Regions from separate parts of the Streptomyces sp. NPDC001914 genome, predicted to be linked through region 2. Evidence: riboswitches for the same ligand, from Rfam matches in the RefSeq annotation. Region 2 holds a riboswitch; each other region holds the start of a gene.
What was found. A riboswitch is a leader RNA that binds a small molecule or an ion and turns the genes downstream of it on or off. The one in region 2 is predicted to bind thiamine pyrophosphate.
Positions count from the first base shown of each region.

Region 1: linked by a shared signal. The riboswitch ahead of ACFYYF_RS32580 (thiamine ABC transporter substrate binding subunit) and the one ahead of thiC (phosphomethylpyrimidine synthase ThiC) in region 2 are both predicted to bind thiamine pyrophosphate.
Region 3: linked by a shared signal. The riboswitch ahead of thiO (glycine oxidase ThiO) and the one ahead of thiC (phosphomethylpyrimidine synthase ThiC) in region 2 are both predicted to bind thiamine pyrophosphate.

Region 1 is NZ_JBIASW010000015.1:101,657-108,421, forward strand. Features, by position in the region: gene ACFYYF_RS32570 (ABC transporter ATP-binding protein) at 1-609, opposite strand, end outside; gene ACFYYF_RS32575 (ABC transporter permease) at 610-2,256, opposite strand; gene ACFYYF_RS32580 (thiamine ABC transporter substrate binding subunit) at 2,316-3,413, opposite strand; TPP riboswitch at 3,490-3,595, opposite strand; gene rlmN (23S rRNA (adenine(2503)-C(2))-methyltransferase RlmN) at 3,676-4,782, opposite strand; gene ACFYYF_RS32590 (hypothetical protein) at 5,057-5,860, shown strand; tRNA gene ACFYYF_RS32595 (tRNA-Trp) at 5,956-6,030, shown strand; gene ACFYYF_RS32600 (hypothetical protein) at 6,086-6,292, opposite strand; gene ACFYYF_RS32605 (GNAT family N-acetyltransferase) at 6,440-6,765, shown strand, end outside.
Region 2 is NZ_JBIASW010000005.1:126,067-132,831, forward strand. Features, by position in the region: gene ACFYYF_RS16145 (LysR family transcriptional regulator) at 1-673, opposite strand, end outside; gene ACFYYF_RS16150 (DUF1801 domain-containing protein) at 881-1,243, shown strand; gene ACFYYF_RS16155 (VOC family protein) at 1,240-1,635, shown strand; gene thiC (phosphomethylpyrimidine synthase ThiC) at 1,693-3,513, opposite strand; TPP riboswitch at 3,506-3,662, opposite strand; gene ACFYYF_RS16165 (YibE/F family protein) at 3,734-5,239, shown strand; gene ACFYYF_RS16170 (SsgA family sporulation/cell division regulator) at 5,323-5,760, opposite strand; gene ACFYYF_RS16175 (IclR family transcriptional regulator) at 5,862-6,620, opposite strand.
Region 3 is NZ_JBIASW010000008.1:300,442-307,206, forward strand. Features, by position in the region: gene pknB (Stk1 family PASTA domain-containing Ser/Thr kinase) at 1-1,930, opposite strand, end outside; gene ACFYYF_RS24045 (thiazole synthase) at 2,164-2,958, opposite strand; gene thiS (sulfur carrier protein ThiS) at 2,963-3,163, opposite strand; gene thiO (glycine oxidase ThiO) at 3,160-4,326, opposite strand; TPP riboswitch at 4,324-4,436, opposite strand; gene ACFYYF_RS24060 (hypothetical protein) at 4,489-4,866, shown strand; gene ACFYYF_RS24065 (NAD(P)/FAD-dependent oxidoreductase) at 4,899-6,137, shown strand; gene ACFYYF_RS24070 (Rv2175c family DNA-binding protein) at 6,203-6,574, shown strand; gene thiE (thiamine phosphate synthase) at 6,664-6,765, shown strand, end outside.

The DNA.
Region 1 (6,765 bases), on a different contig from region 2:
GACCCGGTCGGCGAGCGCGAAGGCCTCACCCTGGTCGTGCGTGACGGCGAGCACGGTCGTCCCCAACGCGCCGAAGAGCTGGCGGAGTTCGACGACGAGCCGTTCGCGCAGCGAGCGGTCGAGCTGGCCGAGCGGTTCGTCGAGCATCAGCAGCCGGGGGCTGGGCGCCAGGGCGCGGGCCAGCGCCACGCGCTGCTGTTCGCCGCCGGAGAGCGAGGCGACGGCGCGGTCGCGGGCTCCGGGCAGACCCACGAGGTCGAGCAACTCCCCCACCCGGGCCGCCTGTCCGCTCTTGGACGTGCCGTGCATCCGCAGCCCGAAGGCCACGTTGCCGCCCACGTCCCGCTGCGGGAAGAGCTGGTGGTCCTGGAACATCAGGCCGACCCCCCGCTTGTGCGCGGGAACGCCGCCCTGGTCCTGTCCGTCGAGCACCACCCGGCCGGTGTCCAGCGGCTGGAGTCCGGCCACCGTCCGCAGGAGTGTGGACTTGCCGCTGCCGCTCGGCCCCAGCACGCAGACGATCTCGTGTTCGGCGACATCGAGGTCGACGGCGTCGAGCACGGCCCGCCCGCCGAAGCGTACGGTCGCGCCCTCAAGGCTCAGCAGCATCTAGAACTCCCCGGTCCTGTCGGTCCGTACCCGCTCCAACAGCAGCAGCGCCACCGCGCACACCACCATGAGGATCGTCGAAAGGGCCATGGCCTGGCCGTAGTTGAGATCTCCCGCGCGCCCCAGCAGCCGGGCCACGGCGACCGGCAGCGTCGGGTTGTCGGGCCGTGCGATGAAGACGGTCGCGCCGAACTCCCCGAGGGAGACGGCGAAGGCGAAGCCGGCCGCGATCAGCAGGGCCCGCCGCACCATCGGCAGGTCGACCTCGCGCCACACCCGCCACGGGGAGGCCCCGAGGACGGCCGCGGCCTCCCGCAGCCGCCCGTCCACCGCGCGCAGCACGGGCAGCATGGTCCGTACGACGAAGGGGACACCGACCAGCGCCTGGGCCAGCGGCACCAGGATCCAGCTCGCGCGCAGGTCGAGCGGCGGTTCGTCCAGCGCGATCAGGAATCCGAAGCCCACGGTGACCGCGGAGACGCCGAGCGGCAGCATCAGCAGCGCGTCGAAGCCCCGCATCAGCCGGCCGGCCCGCCGGGTGAGGGCCGCGGCGGCGAGACCGCCGATCAGGACGGCGATGGCGGTGGCGGCGAGCGCGTACTCCAGCGAGTTGCCGACGGCCTCGATCGGGGCGACGAGGAAGACCCCTCCGTCGTCGTCGGCCAGGGCCCGGTAGTAGCCGAGTCCCGGGGCGCCGAGGGACCGCTGGACGAGGACCGCGAGCGGCAGCACGAGCAGGACCGCGATGCTCACGAGCACGCCCGCGAGGAACGCCCACTGTCCCGCGCCGCGCGGCCGGCGGGCGGTCGTCTCCGGGGCCACCAGACGCAGGGCGGTCTCCCGCCGGCGTACGGTCGCCGCGTGCACGGCGAGGATCGCGCCGACGGCCACGAACTGGACGATGGTCAGCACCGCCGCCGTCGTGAGGTCGAAGATCTCGGAGGTCTGGCGGTAGATCTCGACCTCGAGGGTCGAGAAGGTGGGGCCGCCGAGGATCTGCACCACGCCGAAGGAGGTGAAGGTGAAGAGGAAGACCATGAGGGCGGCGGCGGCCACGGCGGGCCCGAGCGCCGGCAGCGTCACCCTGCGCCAGGCCGCCAGGCGCGAGGCGCCGAGCACGCGCGCGGCCTCCTCCTGGCGCGGGTCGAGCTGCGACCAGAGCCCGCCGACGGTTCGTACGACGACCGCGTAGTTGAAGAAGACGTGCGCGAGCAGGATCGCCCACACGGTGGTGTCCAGGCGCAGACCCCACAGCTCGTCGAGCAGCCCGCCCCGGCCGACCAGCGCGAGGAACGCCGTGCCGACGACCACGGTCGGCAGCACGAAGGGCACCGTCACCACCGCCCGGAGCACCTGCTTGCCCCGGAAGTCGAAGCGCGCGAAGACGTACGCGCCGGGGAGCGCGACCAGCAGCGTGAGCGCCGTCGAGGCGAGCGCCTGCCAGGTGGTGAACCACAGCACGTGCCGGATGTCGGACCGGGTCGCGACCTCCCAGATACGGCCCAGCTGCCAGCCGCCGTCCCCGTGGAGCCCGCGCGAGACGATCGCGGCGACGGGATAGGCGAAGAACACCGCGAAGAACGCGACGGGCAGCGCCATCAGGGCGAAGCGCGCCGCGTTCCCTCCGCGGGCCCGGTGCGGAGCCATGTCCGCGGGTCCGGCCCCGGTGGTTCCACCGGGGCCGTCGGCCGCTTCGGCCCGGTCGGCTACTTCAGTACGAGCGAGGTCCACGACTTGACCCACTGGTCGCGGTCGGCGGCGATCTTCGCGGGCGCCAGGGTCTCGGGATCCTTGGCCTGCGGACCGTACCGGGTGAACTCTGCCGGCACCCGCGCACCCTCACGGACCGGGTAGACGAACATGTTGAGCGGCATGTCCTCCTGGAACTCCTTGGTGAGCAGGAAGTCCAGGAGCGCCTTGCCGCCCTTGGCGTTCTTGGCGTTGCTGAGCAGACCCGCGTACTCCACCTGGCGGAAGCAGGTGCCGTCCGCGACCCCGGTCGGGGCCGTGGTCGGCTTCGGGTCGCCGTAGATGACCTCGGCGGGCGGCGAGGAGGCGTACGAGACGACGAGCGGCCGGTCGGCCTTGGCCTTCTTGCCGCCGGCGGACCCCGAGAACTCCTCGTTGTACGCCTGTTCCCAGCCGTCCACGACCTTGACCCCGTTGGCCTTGAGCTTCTTCCAGTAGCCCTGCCAGTCCTGGTCGCCGTAGTGCGCGGCGGACCCGAGCAGGAAGCCGAGGCCGGGCGAGGAGGTGGCGGCGTTCTCGGTGACGAGGAGGTTCTTGTACGCGGGCTCGGCCAGGTCGTCGAAGGACCGCGGCGGCGCCAGCTTGTGCTTGCTGAACCAGGCCTTGTCGTAGTTGACGCAGATGTCGCCCGTGTCGATGGGCGTGACGCGGTGCCTGGCCTGGTCGGCGCGGTACTGCGGCAGGACCTGGTCGGCGCCCTTGGCCTCGTACGGCTGGAAGAGCCCGTTGTCGAGCGCGCGGGAGAGCAGGGTGTTGTCGACGCCGAAGAAGACGTCGCCCTGGGGGTTGTCCTTGGTCAGGATGGCCTTGTTCACGGCCTGCCCGGCGTCGCCGTCCTTGAGGACGCGGACCTTGTAGCCGGACTGCTTCTCGAAGTCCGCGAGGACGCTCTTCGACACGAGCCACGAGTCGTGGCTGACGAGCGTGATCGTCTTCGAGTCGCCCGAGCCGGCGCTGTCGGACGAGCCGCACGCGGACAGGACGGGCAGCGCGACGAGGCCGAGCCCGACGGCCGTGACCGCGAGCCGTCTGCCGCTGCTGGTGTTGGTGATCACTGATTCCTCCTGGGTGACCAGGAAGAGACGCGGCCCTGCCCGGGACCTCTGACGGTTCCCGGGCAGGGCGCAACAGCTTGAGTAATGACCGAACTTCCTACCCAGAATGACCTGGGCAAGGTTCAGAGGGTCTGCGGTCTGTCCCGCACTCTCAGCGCTGTGGCGCTCCCCTGTCGGAATATGAAGATGTCGGACGGTGAAGATGTCAGGTCATGACGGCATCGAATGACGAAGATGCCGAAACGGACCGACTCGGTTCAGACTACCGCTCGGTCGCGGCGAGCTGACCACACGCTCCGTCGATCTCCTGGCCCCGGGTGTCCCGGACGGTGACCGTGACGCCATGGGCGGCGATCGCCTCGACGAACGCCTTCTCGTCCTCGGGCCGCGAAGCGGTCCACTTCGAACCCGGGGTCGGGTTCAGCGGAATGAGGTTGACGTGCACGGGCTTGCCCTTGAGCATCCGCCCGAGCCGGTCGCCCCGCCACGCCTGGTCGTTGATGTCGCGGATCAGCGCGTACTCGATGGACAGACGGCGCCCGGAGCGGTCCGCGTATCCCCAGCCGGCGTCCAGCACCTCACGCACCTTCCACCGCGTGTTCACGGGGACGAGGGTGTCGCGCAGCTCGTCGTCCGGGGCGTGCAGGGAGATCGCGAGGCGGCACTTGAAGCCCTCGTCCGCGAACCGGTTGATGGCGGGGACCAGCCCGACCGTCGAGACGGTGATGCCGCGCTGCGACAGCCCCAGCCCGTCGGGCTCGGGGTCGGTGAGGGCGCGGATCGCGCCGACGACCCGCTTGTAGTTGGCGAGCGGCTCGCCCATCCCCATGAAGACGATGTTGCTGAGCCGGGCGGGACCCCCGGGGATCTCGCCGTCACGCAGCGCCCGCATGCCGTCGACGATCTGGTGCACGATCTCGCCGGTCGACAGGTTCCGGTCGAGACCGGCCTGTCCGGTGGCGCAGAACGGGCAGTTCATCCCGCAGCCCGCCTGCGAGCTGATGCACATGGTCACCCGGTCCGGGTAGCGCATGAGCACGGACTCGACGAGCGTGCCGTCGAAGAGCCGCCACAGGGTCTTGCGGGTGGTGTCCTGGTCGGTCGAGAGGTGACGTACGACCGTCATCAGCTCGGGAAGCAGCGCCTCCTGGAGCTTGCCGCGCGAGGCGGCGGGGATGTCCGTCCACTCGGCGGGGTCGTGCGCGTACCGCGCGAAGTAGTGCTGCGAGAGCTGCTTGGCACGAAACGGCTTCTCACCGATCGCGGCAACCGCCTCTTTGCGCTCGGCAGGCGTGAGATCGGCAAGGTGCCGCGGCGGCTTCTTGGCTCCGCGCGGCGCGACAAAGGTGAGTTCTCCGGGCTTAGGCATGGCGTTACCAGTGTCGCAGATCAACAGCACCGGCCCAGGCCGGAGCGGGGTGGGGGCGATCACCCGCGAACGCCGCCGGTCACCATCGGCCGGCTCCGCACGGCCCAGGAACGGCCCGGCAGCCCGTGCGCGGCTTTCAGGGGCGGGCAGTCGGCCCGACCCTGCGGATCCTGGCCTCGCCTGCGTCGGGAAACGGGTACCCGCCGGGCGGGAACCGGTGTAGCGTCGCGATCTTCGCCCGGCTCACCGTGCGGAGTCACGGTAGGTAGCCGTCATGCTCGATCAGCCTGTCCCCGACCCGTACGCGACGTGGCGGCTCTCTCTCGCCGAGGTGGACCGGATCTTCGCCTCCCCTCCGGAGCTCGACCGGCCGGTGGCGGGGTGCACTCGTTGCTTCACGGAAGCGGAACTTCGCGTACTCGGCGGTGAACCGCGGGATGTGCCGGTCGACGTCCTCCGGGGCTTCATGGGCAAGGTCGTCGATCACTGGGACGCTGACCAGTACCCGGTCCTGTGGCGCCGCCTCATACCGCGTGCCTTGCGCCGCTGCGGCCCGGAAGGCTCTGACACCGACCCGTCCTATGAGCTGCGCAATCTCGGCCGGTACGGAGCCGAACTGATCGGCTGGCCGGTCGCCGAGCGCACCGCGGTCGAGCAGGCGTTCCGGGCACTGCTCACCCTCGCCCTGACCGACGGCCGGTCCCCGCAGGACATCCGCGATCTCCTGGAAGGCGTCGCCCACGCCACGGGCGGCCTGGAGCCATGGCTGGACCACATCGCCGGCCTCTCCGGCCCCGCCGCGGATGCCGGCCTCGTCCGACTGGCAGTGGGCTGGGGGACGGAATTCCTGTGGGAGGAGTTCGATTTCCAGTGGTGGTACGACGGCGACCCGCGCCCCGTCGCCGACTGGCTGCTCACGCAGCGCCCCCGCATCGCGTCCTTCGCGGCACGACACCCACGCTGCAAGAACGCCGCCGACGCCCTCATCGCGCTCTCCCACCTCCAAGAAGGTGACTGGAGCCCGTGGTTCTACCCCTACGGCCAGGACTCGCTCCTCCAACCGGCCACGAGGAGGTGAAGCCCGCGTTCTCCAAGTCCCTGGACGGACAGGCCCGGCAAAGGCACTAGTGCCACCTCGGCAGCAGGGGGCGACCTTAGGATGGCGGAGGGGGCGGAGCCGTAGCGCAGAGGTCGTCGCGCGCGGTCTCCAAAACCGCGAGGACGCCGGTTCGAATCCGGCCGGTTCCGCCTTCTCCGAATCCGCCCTGTTCCAGACGGTATTGACGCTGGGTCTGTGCAGGCGCTACAGCGCTTCGTCTCTGGCCAGGATCAGACTGACCGAGCCCTCTTCGAGGTTGATGCCGCCCTCGAGATGCTCGTGGTAGCCGTCCCTGAGTTCGGGATCCGCCAGTCCCATGAGCCGCTCGGCCAGGTCGCGCAGCCCTGCGGCATTGGCCGCGACGGTGATTTCGGTCGCCGAGCCGTACACCTTGATCCGGGGTTCATCCATGCGGTCACGCTACTGCGGGTCTTCGCCCCCCATCCCATTCCCAACCTCTCACCCACTCCAGCTCCCATCCCGTCTGCGGTCGGATCGACCAACACGCCGTGGAGCTGGCGTGGTTCAGGGCGTCGGGCGTGCGATAGCTTGCCCGGCATGACCGAGTTGGGACCCGTAGCCTGGCCACCTGCCCCGATACGGACCGAACGGCTCGTGCTCCGCGAGTCCGAGGCCCGCGACCGTGCGGCGTTCATCGAGCTGTTCGCCTCGCCAGAGGTTGGTACCTACATCGGTGGCCCTCGACCGCGTGATGAGCTCGAGCGCACGGCACCTGAGGTGCCCGGGCGGCGCCCCGGCTTCTTCGTGATCGATCTCGGCGGAGTCATGATCGGCATGATCACGCTCGATCGGCGCGACGCGGAGCGCCCGGGTCACGTCCGTCCGGATGCCGGAGAGGCCGAACTCGGCTACATGTTCCTGCC
Region 2 (6,765 bases):
ACTCGCCGACCGGGCCCTTCGGAACGGGCCTGCCCGAGGGGGTGTGGTCCGGTGTGCGGTCCCGCTTGAACGCCGCCGAGGTCACCTGGGGGTACTGAACCACGGGGTGTTCCGCGAGCACTTCGAGGGACAGCCGTTCCTCGCCGGCCAGCGGATGACCGGCCGCGACGGCGAGGACCCGTCCTTCCCGCAGCAGGGCCGGTCCGCAGGCCATTCCGTCGAAGGGGAACGAGGCGAGCAGCACGTCGACCGAACCGTCCACCAGGCTCGCCCGGGAGTTGGAGAGCTGTACCTCGCGCACGTCGACGCGGCAGTCCGGGTGACGCTCACCGAACAGGGCGACGGCTCTGAGAAGCGCCGGCGCCGTCCACTCGCCGAGGAAGGCGGCCCGCAGCTCTCCGGTGACGCCCCGGCCGGCGTCGGCCGCCCTCCGCAGCGCGGCCTCGATCCCGGCGACCAGAGGTGCCAGGTCGTCCGCGAGCTGCCGGCCGATCGGGGTGAGCCGGACGGAACGGCTGGTGCGCTCGAACAGCAGGCCGCCGATTCTGCGCTCCAGCGCCTTGATCACCTGGCTGACCCGGCCGGTCGTGACCCGCAGCCGCTCGGCGGTCCGGCCGAAGTGCAGTTCCTCGGCCAGCGTCAGGAAGGTCTCGATCTCCAGTCGCTCCAGCATGCAACCCCCGGCGTTAAATCTGGCTCAACAGTCGTACAGCGATCATGCCTTGATGGCGTACCGCCCCGCGGTGGATCGTGGAAGGCGTCCACCCGGCCGAGGGAAGAAGCCGAACGCCCCGGCCGCCCGAGCACCCAACGACGACTCCGAGCCCGGCTCGGACGACCCCATCCACCACACCCATCACATCCTTCCGAACGGGGACCCATGCCTTCCGCGGACATCACCGCCTACCTGAACGGACTCGACGGCCCGCTGCGCGACATCGGCGAGAGACTGAGGCACGTCATCGACGCGGCCCTCCCCGAGGACTCCGGGGCCATGTGGCACGGCCATCCCACCTGGAGCCTCGGGGACAAGCCGGGCCGGGCCCCGGTCTGCCTGCTCAAGGCCCACACGTCCTCTGTCACCTTCGGCCTGTGGCGCGGCCAGGACGTGAGCGATCCATCGGGCCGGCTCGTCGCGGGAGCCCGCCGGATGGCCTCCGTAAAGCTCGGGCGTGCCGACGAGATCGACCCCGTCCTGTTCAGCGCGTGGCTCCGCCACGCCGTAGCCCTGGAGACGACATGACCACGCTGCGCGTGAAGGCCTTCGACCACCTTGTTCTCAAGGTCGAGGACATCGAACGGTCCCTGGACTTCTACACCGGACTTCTCGGCCTGGAACCCGTGCGCGTCGCCGAATGGCGTCTCGGCCAGGCTCCGTTCCCGTCGGTGCGGGTGACCGCGGAAACCATCATCGACCTGATCGCCCATGCCCCCGAGGGGTCCAACGTCGACCACATCTGTCTCACCGTGGAACCGCTGGACTGGGACCAGGTCATCGCGTCGGGAGCCTTCACCGTGCTCGAAGGACCCGTGGAACGCTTCGGCGCACGCGGCACCGCGACCTCGGTCTACGTCCGGGACCCGGACGGCAACACCCTCGAACTGCGCTGGTACCCGCAGGACGTCACGCCGTGACCGGGCCGGGGACCGCGGTCCGGGGGTGCTCCCCGGACCGCGCCCCCGTGGGGTGGCTCAGTCGGCCAGCGGCAGGTACACGCGGTTGCCGGCCTCCGCGAACTCCCGGGACTTCTGGAGCATGCCCTCGGAGATCTCCGCGGCGGAGGCACCGTCGGCCACCTCACCGCCGAACCGCTCGTTGATGTCCTGACTGATCTTCATCGAGCAGAACTTCGGCCCACACATGGAGCAGAAGTGGGCCGTCTTGGCGGGCTCGGCCGGCAGCGTCTGGTCGTGGAACTCCCGTGCCGTGTCCGGATCGAGAGCCAGGTTGAACTGGTCCTCCCACCGGAACTCGAAGCGGGCGTCGGAGAGCGCGTCGTCCCATTCCTGCGCACCCGGGTGCCCCTTGGCGAGGTCGGCCGCGTGGGCGGCGATCTTGTAGGTGATGACGCCGGTCTTGACGTCGTCACGATCGGGCAGCCCCAGGTGTTCCTTGGGAGTGACGTAGCAGAGCATGGCCGTGCCCCACCAGGCGATCATCGCGGCACCGATGCCGGACGTGATGTGGTCGTACGCGGGCGCGACGTCCGTCGTCAGCGGGCCGAGCGTATAGAACGGAGCTTCATCACAGATCTCCTGCTGAAGGTCGATGTTCTCCTTGATCTTGTGCATCGGGACATGCCCCGGGCCTTCGATCATCGTCTGTACCTGAAAACGCTTCGCGACCGCGTTGAGTTCCCCGAGCGTCCTCAACTCGGCGAACTGCGCCGCGTCGTTGGCGTCCGCGATGGAACCCGGCCGCAGCCCGTCACCGAGCGAGTAGGTGACGTCGTACGCGGCGAGGATCTCGCAGAGCTCCTCGAAGTTCTCGTACAGGAACGACTCCTTGTGGTGCGCGAGGCACCAGGCGGCCATGATCGAGCCGCCGCGCGAGACGATGCCGGTCTTGCGGTTCGCGGTGAGCGGCACGTAGGCCAGGCGCACGCCCGCGTGGACCGTCATGTAGTCCACGCCCTGCTCGGCCTGTTCGACGACGGTGTCCTTGTAGATCTCCCAGGTCAGCTCCTCGGCACGGCCGTCGACCTTCTCCAGCGCCTGATAGAGCGGCACGGTGCCGATGGGGACGGGGGAGTTGCGCAGCACCCACTCACGCGTGGTGTGGATGTTGCGGCCGGTGGACAGGTCCATGACCGTGTCGGCGCCCCAGCGGGTCGCCCAGGTCATCTTCTCCACCTCCTCCTCGATGGAGGACGTCACCGCGGAATTGCCGATGTTGGCGTTGACCTTCACCAGGAACCGCTTGCCGATGATCATCGGCTCGATCTCGGGATGGTTGACGTTCACGGGCAGCACCGCCCGGCCCGCTGCGATCTCCTCCCGTACGACCTCGGGGTCGACGTTCTCGCGGAGCGCCACGAACTCCATCTCGGGCGTGATCTCTCCGCGCCGCGCGTAGGCGAGCTGGGTGACCGCCTGCCCGGCCCGGCCCCGGCGCGGCTGGCGCGGCCGGCCCGGGAAGACCGCGTCGAGGTTGCGCAGCCCTCCGCGCGGGGACGTGTGCTTGATCCCGTCGTCCTCGGGACGGACGGGACGGCCCGCGTACTCCTCCGTGTCCCCGCGGGCGATGATCCAGCTCTCGCGCAGCGGCGTCAGCCCCCTGCGCACATCGGTGTCGACGGTCGGATCGGTGTACGGGCCGGAGGTGTCGTACAACGTCACGGACTGCCCGTTGGTGAGGTGCACCTGGCGGACCGGCACCCGCAGATCGGGGCGTGTGCCCCCGACGTACGCCTTGTGCCAGCCGATGGACCGCCTGTCCTGGCCGTCCGGGGACGACGGGGAAGCCCCGTCCGTCCGTCCGAAGGCAGGCGTGCGTACATCCTTGTCGGTCATCTGACCTACTCCCTACGCCGGCATTACCCGGTAACAGGTTCAGCGGTCGACGCAGCGGCTTCCGATCGCCGATGTTTCATGTGAAACATCGCGAAGACGGAGGTCAGCGTCCTCTCAGCCCGGTGCTCCGAGCTCCCGCGTGTGCAAAGGTGCCTCCACGCTAGCGTCATATTTGGCGCGGTGAACAGAGGGCCCTTGACGTTCTTGCGATGATCGGGCGGTGACGACGACCCGGCAGCACCCGTTCCCCCCGTCCGAGCCACCACGGCGTCCCGGCTCCGACGGCGGCCGCGGGCATGGCTCCGGCACCGGCCACGAGCACGGGCACGGACAGGGGCACGGACCGGACGGCGATCATCACGGTCCGGGCGACGGGCACGAGCCGGGTCCCCGCCGCGGGCACGGCGAGCCGGCGGGCTCCGGGCACGGGCATTCCCACAGCCACGGTCCCGCCGCGCCGGTCTCCCGGCATCTGCGCAAGGTCATCGCCGCGGTACTGATCCCCTTCGCGGCCGCGGTCGTGGCGGGTCTCGTGCTCCTGTGGCCCGGCGGCGCGCCGGCCCACGAGCGCACCGGCGTCGGCTTCGACCGGCAGACCCAGCAGGCGACGGTCACGAAGATCGACCAGGTGGACTGCAAGTCCGTGAACGCCTCCTCGGGGAGCTCGGTGGGAGCCGCCTCCACCACCGGGGGTTCCTCCGACCAGGGCCGGACCGCGGGGGAATGCAAGAAGGCGACCGTCCGGATCGACACCGGGAAGGACAAGGGCCGCACGTTCACGGAGATCGTGCAGCCGGACCAGTCACGGCAGTTGCACCAGGGCGAGAAGGTCGTCGTCGCCTACGAGCCGTCCGCCCCCAAGGACCTCCAGTACTCGGTCACGGACGCGAACCGGAAGCTGCCGCTGACACTGCTCGCCGTGATCTTCGCGGTGGTCGTCGTGGTGATCGGCAGGATGCGCGGCGTCATGGCGCTGGTCGCGCTGGCCATCAGCTTCGTGATCCTGAACTTCTTCATCCTGCCCGCGATCCTCCAGGGTTCGAACCCGCTGCTCGTGGCCGTCGTCGGGTCCAGCGCGATCATGCTGATCGCGCTCTACATGTGTCACGGCCTGTCGGCCCGGACCTCCGTCGCGGTGGTCGGCACCCTGCTCTCCCTGGTGCTGATCGGTTTCCTCGGCTCGTTCTTCATCGACTGGGCCGTGCTGACCGGCAACACCGACGACAGCACCGGCCTGATCCACGGCCTGTTCCCGTCCATCGACATGAGCGGTCTGCTGCTGGCGGGCGTCATCATCGGTTCGCTCGGTGTCCTGGACGACGTGACGGTGACGCAGACGTCCGCGGTGTGGGAACTGCACGAGGCGAACCCCACGATGGGCTGGCGCGGCCTGTACCGCGCGGGTATCCGCATCGGCCGGGACCACATCGCCTCGGTCGTCAACACGCTCGTCCTCGCCTACGCGGGCGCCGCGCTGCCCCTGCTGCTGCTCTTCTCGATCGCTCAGAGCAGCGTGGGCACCGTCGCCAACAGCGAACTGGTCGCCGAGGAGATCGTGCGCACGCTGGTCGGATCGATCGGTCTGGTCGCCGCGGTGCCGGTGACGACCGCTCTGGCCGCCCTGGTGGTCGCCGCGGACCGCGAGGGCGGCGCACCCGTCCCCGCGCAGCCCCAGGCCGACAGGACCCCGGCACGGGGCGGGAAGGGACGTCGTCGCAAGCACTGACGCGTACCGAGGCAGCGCTGAAACCATCCTGCATCGGCGGCCCTTGTGAGGAAGCGTTCCTCCGCTGTGGGCCGGCCGCGGCGTCAGCCCGCGCTCTGCTCCTCCGTGAGGATGCGGTCGAGCACCGCGTCGAGCGAGGTGTCGAAACCCTCGAGGGAGCGTTCCTGCCCGAGCGGCACGAGCCGGTCCGTCCGGTCGAGGAACGCGACGAGTGGCGCGGTCCCGGACCGGAACAGCGCGTGGTCGCCGCCGACCTGAAGCCGGATCAGCACCTCGCCGAGCGCCTCCGGGTCGGCCGGAGCGATGTGCACATCACCGTCCCCGCAGGGCCTGCCCACCCCGTCGATGAGCAGTTCCCGACCGAACGCCCAGGTCACCGGCGCGTCGCCGGGCAAGTGGAAGGTCAACCGCACCGCGTACGGATCACAGGTCTCGTATCGCAGCTCGACAGGAATGCGGAACGACAGCTCCTCGGACACGAGGAAGCTCATCATGACCTCTGCCTGCACCGACTCGCGCATCGCCTACCCCGTCGTTTGCCCTCGACTGGCCAGGAGTGGTCCCACCTGACACTGCTGGAAATCTTGCTCAACGTGCATGCCTAATTACAAGGAGTGAGTTTTCAGATACTGATAGAGAGGGCGAGTGTTCCTAGCCGGCGGCCGACCTCGCTCTGCAGCCTGCGTGCTGTGGGGATCAGCCGGTCGCCCTGGTGGGACGGGAGGGAGAAGGCCACGGTGGCTGCGGAACTGCCCGCCGTGACCGGGATCGCGGCACAGACCGTGCCCAGCGCGTACTCCTGCCGCTCGATCACCGGTTCCATCCGGCCCGTCCGTTCCAGCCGGCGCAGCAGACGGTCCTCGTCACGCACCGTGTACGCGGTGAGTGCCCGCACCGGATAGCGGTCGAGGTGGTCACGCCGGGATCTGTCGTCCAGCTGGGCCAGCAGACACTGGCCGACCGCGTGGGCGTGCCCGGTCTCGCGGAAATCGGCCCACTCCGCGACGGCGGGGTTCGCCGGGGTGTCGGCGACACACATGACCTCGATCTCGCCCTCGCGGTAGGCCGCGTAGTACACGGGTGCGCCGATCGCGTCGCGCCACTGCTCGAGCGTGTCCCGCATCGTGCTGCGACGTTTCTGCCGGGCTCCGTTGCTGCCGAGGCGCTCGGCGGCCTCGCCAAGGAAGAACAGCCCTCTGTCGCGGCGCAGATAGCCCTCGTGGACCAGGGTGCGCAGCAGGTGGTAGGCGGTCGGCAGCGCCAGTCCCGCCTCCCGGGCGAGCTGTTTGGCGGGGGCGCCCTGCTCACGTGCGGCGACGGCCTCCAGCAGACGCATCGCGCGCTGGACCGAGCCGATCAGCGTGGTGGTGTGCGAGTCCAGGGGAGCGGCTTCGGGCTCCGCCGAGGGGGTGCGGGGCCGCCGGGCGGGTTCCCCGGTCGCCGGAGTCCGGCACTCCGCCCGCTCCCCGGGCGGGGTGTGCGAGGGCGGCGCCTCCCCCGGCGACGAACGCGGCTGGACCGGCGGA
Region 3 (6,765 bases), on a different contig from region 2:
TCTGGATCGTGATCGTCGAGCCCTTGGGTGCCGTGTCGCCGCCGTCCACCGACTGCTTCTTGACCGTGTCGCCGAAGAGCCCGAGGAGCCCGCGGTCCTCGTCGACCTCGAACCCGGCGTCCTTGAGCGCCTTCGTGGCGTCGTCCACGCTGTCGCCCACGACGTCCGGGACCTCGATCATCTCGGGGCCCTTGGAGAGGGTCAGGGTCACCGTGTCGCCCGTGGCGGCCTCACGGCCGGCGCGCGGCGACTGCTGGGCGACCTGGCCCTTGTCGAACTCCGAGTTGACCCGCTCCGGGGCGATCCTCACCTTCAGGCCCGCGCCCTCCAGCTCCGCGGTCGCGTCCTCGACCGAGGAGCCGGTCACGTCGGGCAGCTCCACCGGGCTGCCCTTGCTCACCACGATCGCGATCGCCGAACCCGAGTGCCGGGTGGTGCCCGCCGCCGGGTCCGTACCGATCACGAAGCCCTTGGTCACGTCCTGGCTGAACGCGCGCGTGACCATGCCCGCGACGAGCCCGTCGCCCTTGAGGACCTCCCTGGCCTTGAACAGGGCGAGGCCCTTGAGGTCGGGCACCTTCACCGTCTTGGGGCCGTCGGAGACGGTCAGCGTCACGGAGTCGTTGTCGCGGATGCGCTCGCCGACGTTCGGGTCGGTGCTGATGACCGTGCCCCGCTTCACGGTGTCGCTGTAGGCGTGCTTGACCTGCTTGACGTCGAGTCCGGCGCCCCGCAGCTGGGTTCTGGCCTGCGCCTCCGTCTTCGCCAGGACCGGCGGGACCTTGGTGAACTGACCCGAGTTGATGTACCAGACACCGGCGCCGAGGCCGAGCACGGCCACGATCGCGGCGACGACCAGCAGCATCCCGCGCCGCGGCGGCCGCGTGGCCGCCGCCCGCTGCTGGACCGGCGCGGTGGTGAAGGGGCTGCTCTGCTCGAACCGGCTGGTCCGGTCGAGGGAGTCGTCCTCGTTCACGGGCAGCAGACGGGGGACGGACAGCGAGCGCGGGATCACGCTCGTACGGTCGTCGGCGTTGTCGTGGCCCACGGACAGGGCGCCCGGCGGGATCGCGTCCAGCTGGTCGGCGGTGAGGCCGGCCCGCGCCTCGAGGACCTGGCCGAGCAGGGACACCGCGTCGGCCGGGCGGACCTCGGGGTTGCGGGCCGTGGCAGCGGTCACCAGCTCGTCCAGCGGGTACGCGAGGCCCGGCACGACGGCCGACGGAGGCGGCACGTCCTCGTGCAGGTGCTGGTAGAGCACCTGGGCGGGGGAGTCCGCGGTGTGCGGCTTGGCGCCGGTGAGCATTTCGTAGAGGACGACACCGCAGGCGTAGACGTCGACCCGGGTGTCGGAGGTGCCGTGCTCGATCTGCTCGGGGGCGAGGTACGACACGGTGCCGAGGACGGCGCCCGTCGTGCTGGTCACCGTGTCCACGGCGCGGACGAGCCCGAAGTCCGCCACCTTGACCCGGCCGTCGTCCCCTATCAGGACGTTCTCCGGCTTCATGTCCCGGTGCACGAACCCCGCGCGGTGGGCGGCGCCGAGAGCGGCGAGGACCGGCTCCAGGATGTCGAGCGCGGCCCGCGGCTGCAGGGCGCCGCGCTCGCGCAGCACGTCGCGCAGGGTGCACCCGGCGATGTACTCCATGGCCAGGTAGACGTACGACCCGTCCGCCCCCTGGTCGAAGACCTGCACCACGTTCGGGTGCGCCAGCCGGGCCACCGACTTGGCCTCGCGGATGAACCGTTCGACGAACGAGGCGTCGGCGGCCAGCGTCGGGTGCATCACCTTGAGCGCGAGCACGCGGTCGAGGCGGGTGTCCAGGGCCCTGTAGACCGTGGCCATCCCGCCGACCGCGATTCGTGCCTCGACGCGATAGCGGCCGTCGAGCACGTGTCCGACAAGCGGGTCCTGAAGGGTCGTATCCACGCAGGTGAGTCTACGAGCCGCCACTGTCACGGGCCCCCGTTCGGCCGATACGGGGCCCCGACTGCAGCCGAGCTGTGACGCACACCGTCCGTACGAAGACCTGTTCGACGTACGGATGTCCGATCATGTCCCGTCCGTGACCGCAAGCACCCGGCGCGACAACGTGCACCGTCCGCCCGGCCGGAAACCGGCGGCGGGCGGACCCGGCGGACCGGCGGCGCGCCGGCCGGTGCTCAGAACGCGGGGCGCTCGGGGTCCAGCGCCGCCATGCCCTCCACCGGCGAGGACGCCGTCGCGAAGTGGCGCCGCGGGATGCGTCCCGCCCGCCGCGCCAGGCGCCCCGCCTCCACGGCGTGCCGCATGGCCTCCGCCATCAGCACCGGCTCCTGCGCCCGTGTCACCGCCGAGGCCAGCATCACCCCCGCGCACCCCAGCTCCATCGCGAGCGCGGCGTCCGACGCCGTGCCCGCTCCCGCGTCCAGGATCACCGGCACGCGCGCGTGCTCGACGATCAGCTCGAAGTTGTGCGGGTTGCGGATCCCGAGCCCGGACCCGATGGGCGAGCCGAGCGGCATGATCGCCGCGCAGCCGACGTCCTCCAGCTTCCGCGCCAGCACCGGGTCGTCGTTCGTGTACGGCAGCACGGTGAAGCCGTCGTCGACCAGCGTCTCCGCCGCGTCGAGCAGCTCGATCGGATCGGGCAGCAGGGTGCGCTCGTCGGCGATGACCTCCAGCTTCACCAGATCGGTGCCCAGCGCCTCGCGCGCCAGACGGGCCGTCAGCACCGCCTCGCCCGCGGTGTAGCAGCCGGCCGTGTTCGGCAGGACACGGATGTCCAGCCGGGCCAGCACCGACAGGACCGAGCCGTGCACGGACGCGTCCACGCGCCGCATCGCGACCGTCGTCAGTTGCGTGCCGGACGCCACCAGGGAGCGCTCCAGCACGTCGAGGCTGGGCGCGCCGCCCGTGCCCATGATGAGCCGGGACGCGTAGGCCGTACCGCCGAGGACGAAGGGGTCGTCTGCCATGGGTTCAGCCTCCTTGGACGGCGGTGAGGACCTCGACGCGGTCGCCCTCGGCGAGCGAGGTGGACGGCCACTGCGCTCGCGGGACGACGGTCTCGTTCAGGGCGGCGGCCACCCCGGACGACGAGGGGGTGAGGGTCGCGACGAGCGCGTCGAGAGCGGTTCCGGCGGCGATCCGGCGCCGCTCCCCGTTGACGACGATGTTCATACCGGCAGCTCCGTGCGGGCCGTGGCGCCGAAGCGCAGGGGAGTGAAGGGGCGGGCTTCGGCGGGGAGTTCGCCCGTGGTCAGGACGTGGGCCATCACGTCGCCGGTCACCGGCGTCAGGAGCACACCGTTGCGGTGGTGCCCGGTGGCCAGCAGCAGCCCGTCCAGCGCGCTCGGGCCGAGCAGCGGCGCGTTGTCGGGCGAGCCGGGGCGCAGCCCCGCGCGGGTCTCGGTGAGCGGCAGCTCGGTGATCCCGGGGACCAGCTCGTGGGCGTCGCGCAGCAGCTCGTACACGCCGCCCGCCGTCACGGTGGTGTCCCAGCCCAGCTCCTCGCTGGTCGCGCCCACCACCAGCTCGCCGTTCTCGCGCGGCACCAGGTAGACGTGGCTGCCGCGCACCACGGCCCGCACGGTGCGGTTCAGGAAGGGCGCGAAGTGCCGCGGCACGGTCAGCCGCAGCACCTGTCCCTTGACCGGGCGCACCGGCGGCACGGCGTCCTCGGGGACGCCCGCGAGACGCCCGCTGAAGCTGCCCCCCGCCAGCACCACCCGGTCCGCGGCGAGGGCGGTGCCGTCCGCGGTGACGACCCCGGCGGCCCGCTCCCGTACGACGCTCAGACGCTCCGCCCAGGTACGGTGCACGGTCACCCCGGCCCGCTCGCACGCGGTGACCAGGGCGGCGGCCAGGCGCCGCGGGTCGATCTGGTGGTCGCCGTCCACCCGCAGTCCGCCGCGCACGCCGGGCGCGAGCATCGGCTCGAGGCGGCGGCACTCACGGCCGCTCAGCCACTCCGACTCCAGCCCCGAGCGGACCTGGAGCGCGTGCAGTTCGCGCAGATGGGCGCGGTCGTCGGCGTCCAGCGCGACGGCCAGCGTGCCGCTCCTGCGGTAGCCGAGGTCCTGGCCGCTCGCCTCGGAGAGTTCGGCGGCGAAGTCCGGATAACGGCGGGCGGAGGCGAGGTTGAGGCCCAGCAGGGTCTCCTCGCCGAAGTGCAGCTCGGTGACGGCGGCCAGCATCCCGGCCGCGACCTGCGCGGCCCCGCCGCCGGGCCCGGGGTCCACGAGCGCGGTCGCGAGCCCGCGCTGCGCGGCCCGCCAGGCCGTCACCAGACCGATGATTCCGCCCCCGACGACGAGGACGTCCGACGAACGTGCAGACGGCATGGGCGTCCAGCCCCTCCCTTCGCCGGCATGACCCGGATCAGGTTCGTACGGTCGGAGGCCGCCCAGCCTCCCTCTCAGCCCGGTGCGTCCGGGCTCCCGCGAGTGCTTTACGTTGGCCACCCTAGCCCGCCCCCGTCCGTCTCAGTAAGGGAGCCTCCGCCCATGGCGCGACCGCTCGACGGCCTCGTGCTCGCCCCCGTCGCCGACCAGGCCCCGGGCCAGGTCGGCACCCGCACCCGGTTCACCTATCACGAGGAGGACGGCGTGGTCTGGGCCGACTACGCGGGCGGCGACGTCGTCCGCGGACACCTCGTGGGAACCCGCGAGGGCGACCGCCTCGACTTCCGGTACGTGCAGCTCAAGCGGGACGGGACCACCGCGTCGGGGCACTGCGTGTCCCTCGTCGTGGACCTGCCCGACGGCCGGGTGCGGCTGGAGGAGACCTGGACGTGGGAGTCGCAGCCGGGCACCGGGACGAGCGTCGTGGAGGAACCGGCCGACACCGGCTGTGTGCAACAGGTCACCGAGCACGTCCGCTGACTGACGGATTGTCAGGTGTCTATGGTGATCAGGTGAGCGATCAGACGCAGGCACAGTCCCAGCCGCAGAGGCCCGCGGCACGGCGGGTCGTCGTGGTGGGCGCGGGCATGGCCGGGGTGCAGACCGCGGTCGCCCTGCGCGAACAGGGCTTCACGGGCACCGTCACGCTGATCGGCGCGGAGCCGCATCAGCCCTACGACCGGCCGCCGCTGTCCAAGGCCGTCCTGCTCGGCAAGGCCGAGGGCTCCGCGTTCGACATCGACTTCGAGGCCCTGGACATCGATCTCCGGCTCGGCAGCGAGGCGCTCGGCGTGCGCGCCGGCGACCACGAGCTGGACACGGACGCGGGACCCGTCCCGTACGACGTCCTGGTCGTCGCCACCGGCGCCGAACCGATCCGGCTCCCCGGCGCCGAAGGCGTGCCCGGCGTGCATCTGCTGCGCACCCTGGACGACGCCGACCGGCTGCGGCCCGTCCTCGCCCGCCAGCACGACATCGTGGTGGTCGGAGCGGGCTGGATCGGAGCGGAGTTCGCGACGGCCGCGCGCGAGGCGGGCTGCGCGGTCACCGTCGTCGAAGCCGCCGACCGGCCGCTCGCCGGGGCGCTGCCGCCCGAGGTGGCCGCCCCGATGGCCGCCTGGTACGCGGACAGCGGGGCCACGCTGCGCACCGGCGCGCGCGTGGAGCGTGTCGAGCCCGGCGCGGTGGTCCTGGACGACGGCTCCCGGGTCCCGGCCGGCGCCGTCGTGGTCGGGGTCGGCGCGCGGCCGGCCACCGCCTGGATCGCCGACTCCGGCATCGCACTCGGCGCCCACCGTGAGATCGTCGCCGACGACCATCTGCGCACCTCCCTGCCGGACGTGTACGCGGTCGGCGACTGCGCCTCCTTCCCCTCCGGCCGCTACGAGGAACGCCTCCTCGTCCACCACTGGGACAACGCCCTCCAGGGCCCGCGCACGGTCGCCCTGAACATCGTCGGCCAGACGCCCGCCGCCTACGACCCCGTGCCGTACTTCTGGTCCGAGCAGTTCGGCCGTTTCGTGCAGTACGTCGGCCACCACACGCCCGTCGACACCCTGGTGTGGCGCGGCGACCCCTCGGGCGCCTCCTGGTCGGTGTGCTGGCTCCGCGAGACGCGGCTCGTCGCCCTCCTGGCGGTGGGCCGCCCGAGGGATCTCGCCCAGGGCCGCCGGCTGATCGAGGCGGGCGCCACGATGGATCCGGTGCTGCTCGCGGACCCGTCGAGGCCCCTGAAGGGCGCCACGGCCTGATTCCGTCACCCCGGGTCGGACGCCCTCGGCTTCCGGCTGTCGGTCCGGGATGGCAGGCTTGTCCCGTGACCGAGATTGACGCAAAGACCGATGCTCTCGTCCCCGCCTGGCTCACCCTCCCCGACATCGCCGAGCAGCTCGGCGTCGAGGTGACGCGCGTCCGGCAGCTGGTCAAGGAGGGCCAGCTCATCGCCGTACGCCGTGGTGAGAACCGCGCGCTGCACGTCCCCGCCGACTTCATCGACGTGGACGAACAGAAGGTCGTCAAGGGCCTGGTCGGCACCCTGACGCTCCTGAGGGACGACGGTTTCTCCGACGAAGAGGCCCTTGAATGGCTCTTCACCCCCGACCCGACCCTGCCCGGCACCCCCGCGCAGGCCCTGAGCGAGAATCGCGGCACGGAGGTGAAGCGCCGCGCCCAGGCGCTCGCCGTCTGACCTGAACGAGACCGTCCGGCACGGGGAGCACGGCGGCGGGACCCTCCCGGCCGCCGCGCTCCCCGCGCACCGACAACGGGGGACCACGCATGCCCGAGAACGCCGCCACGACCGCCCGGGGCCGCCTCGCCGACGCCCGCGTCTACCTGTGCACCGACGCCCGCAGGCGCCAGGGCGACCTCGCCGGGTTC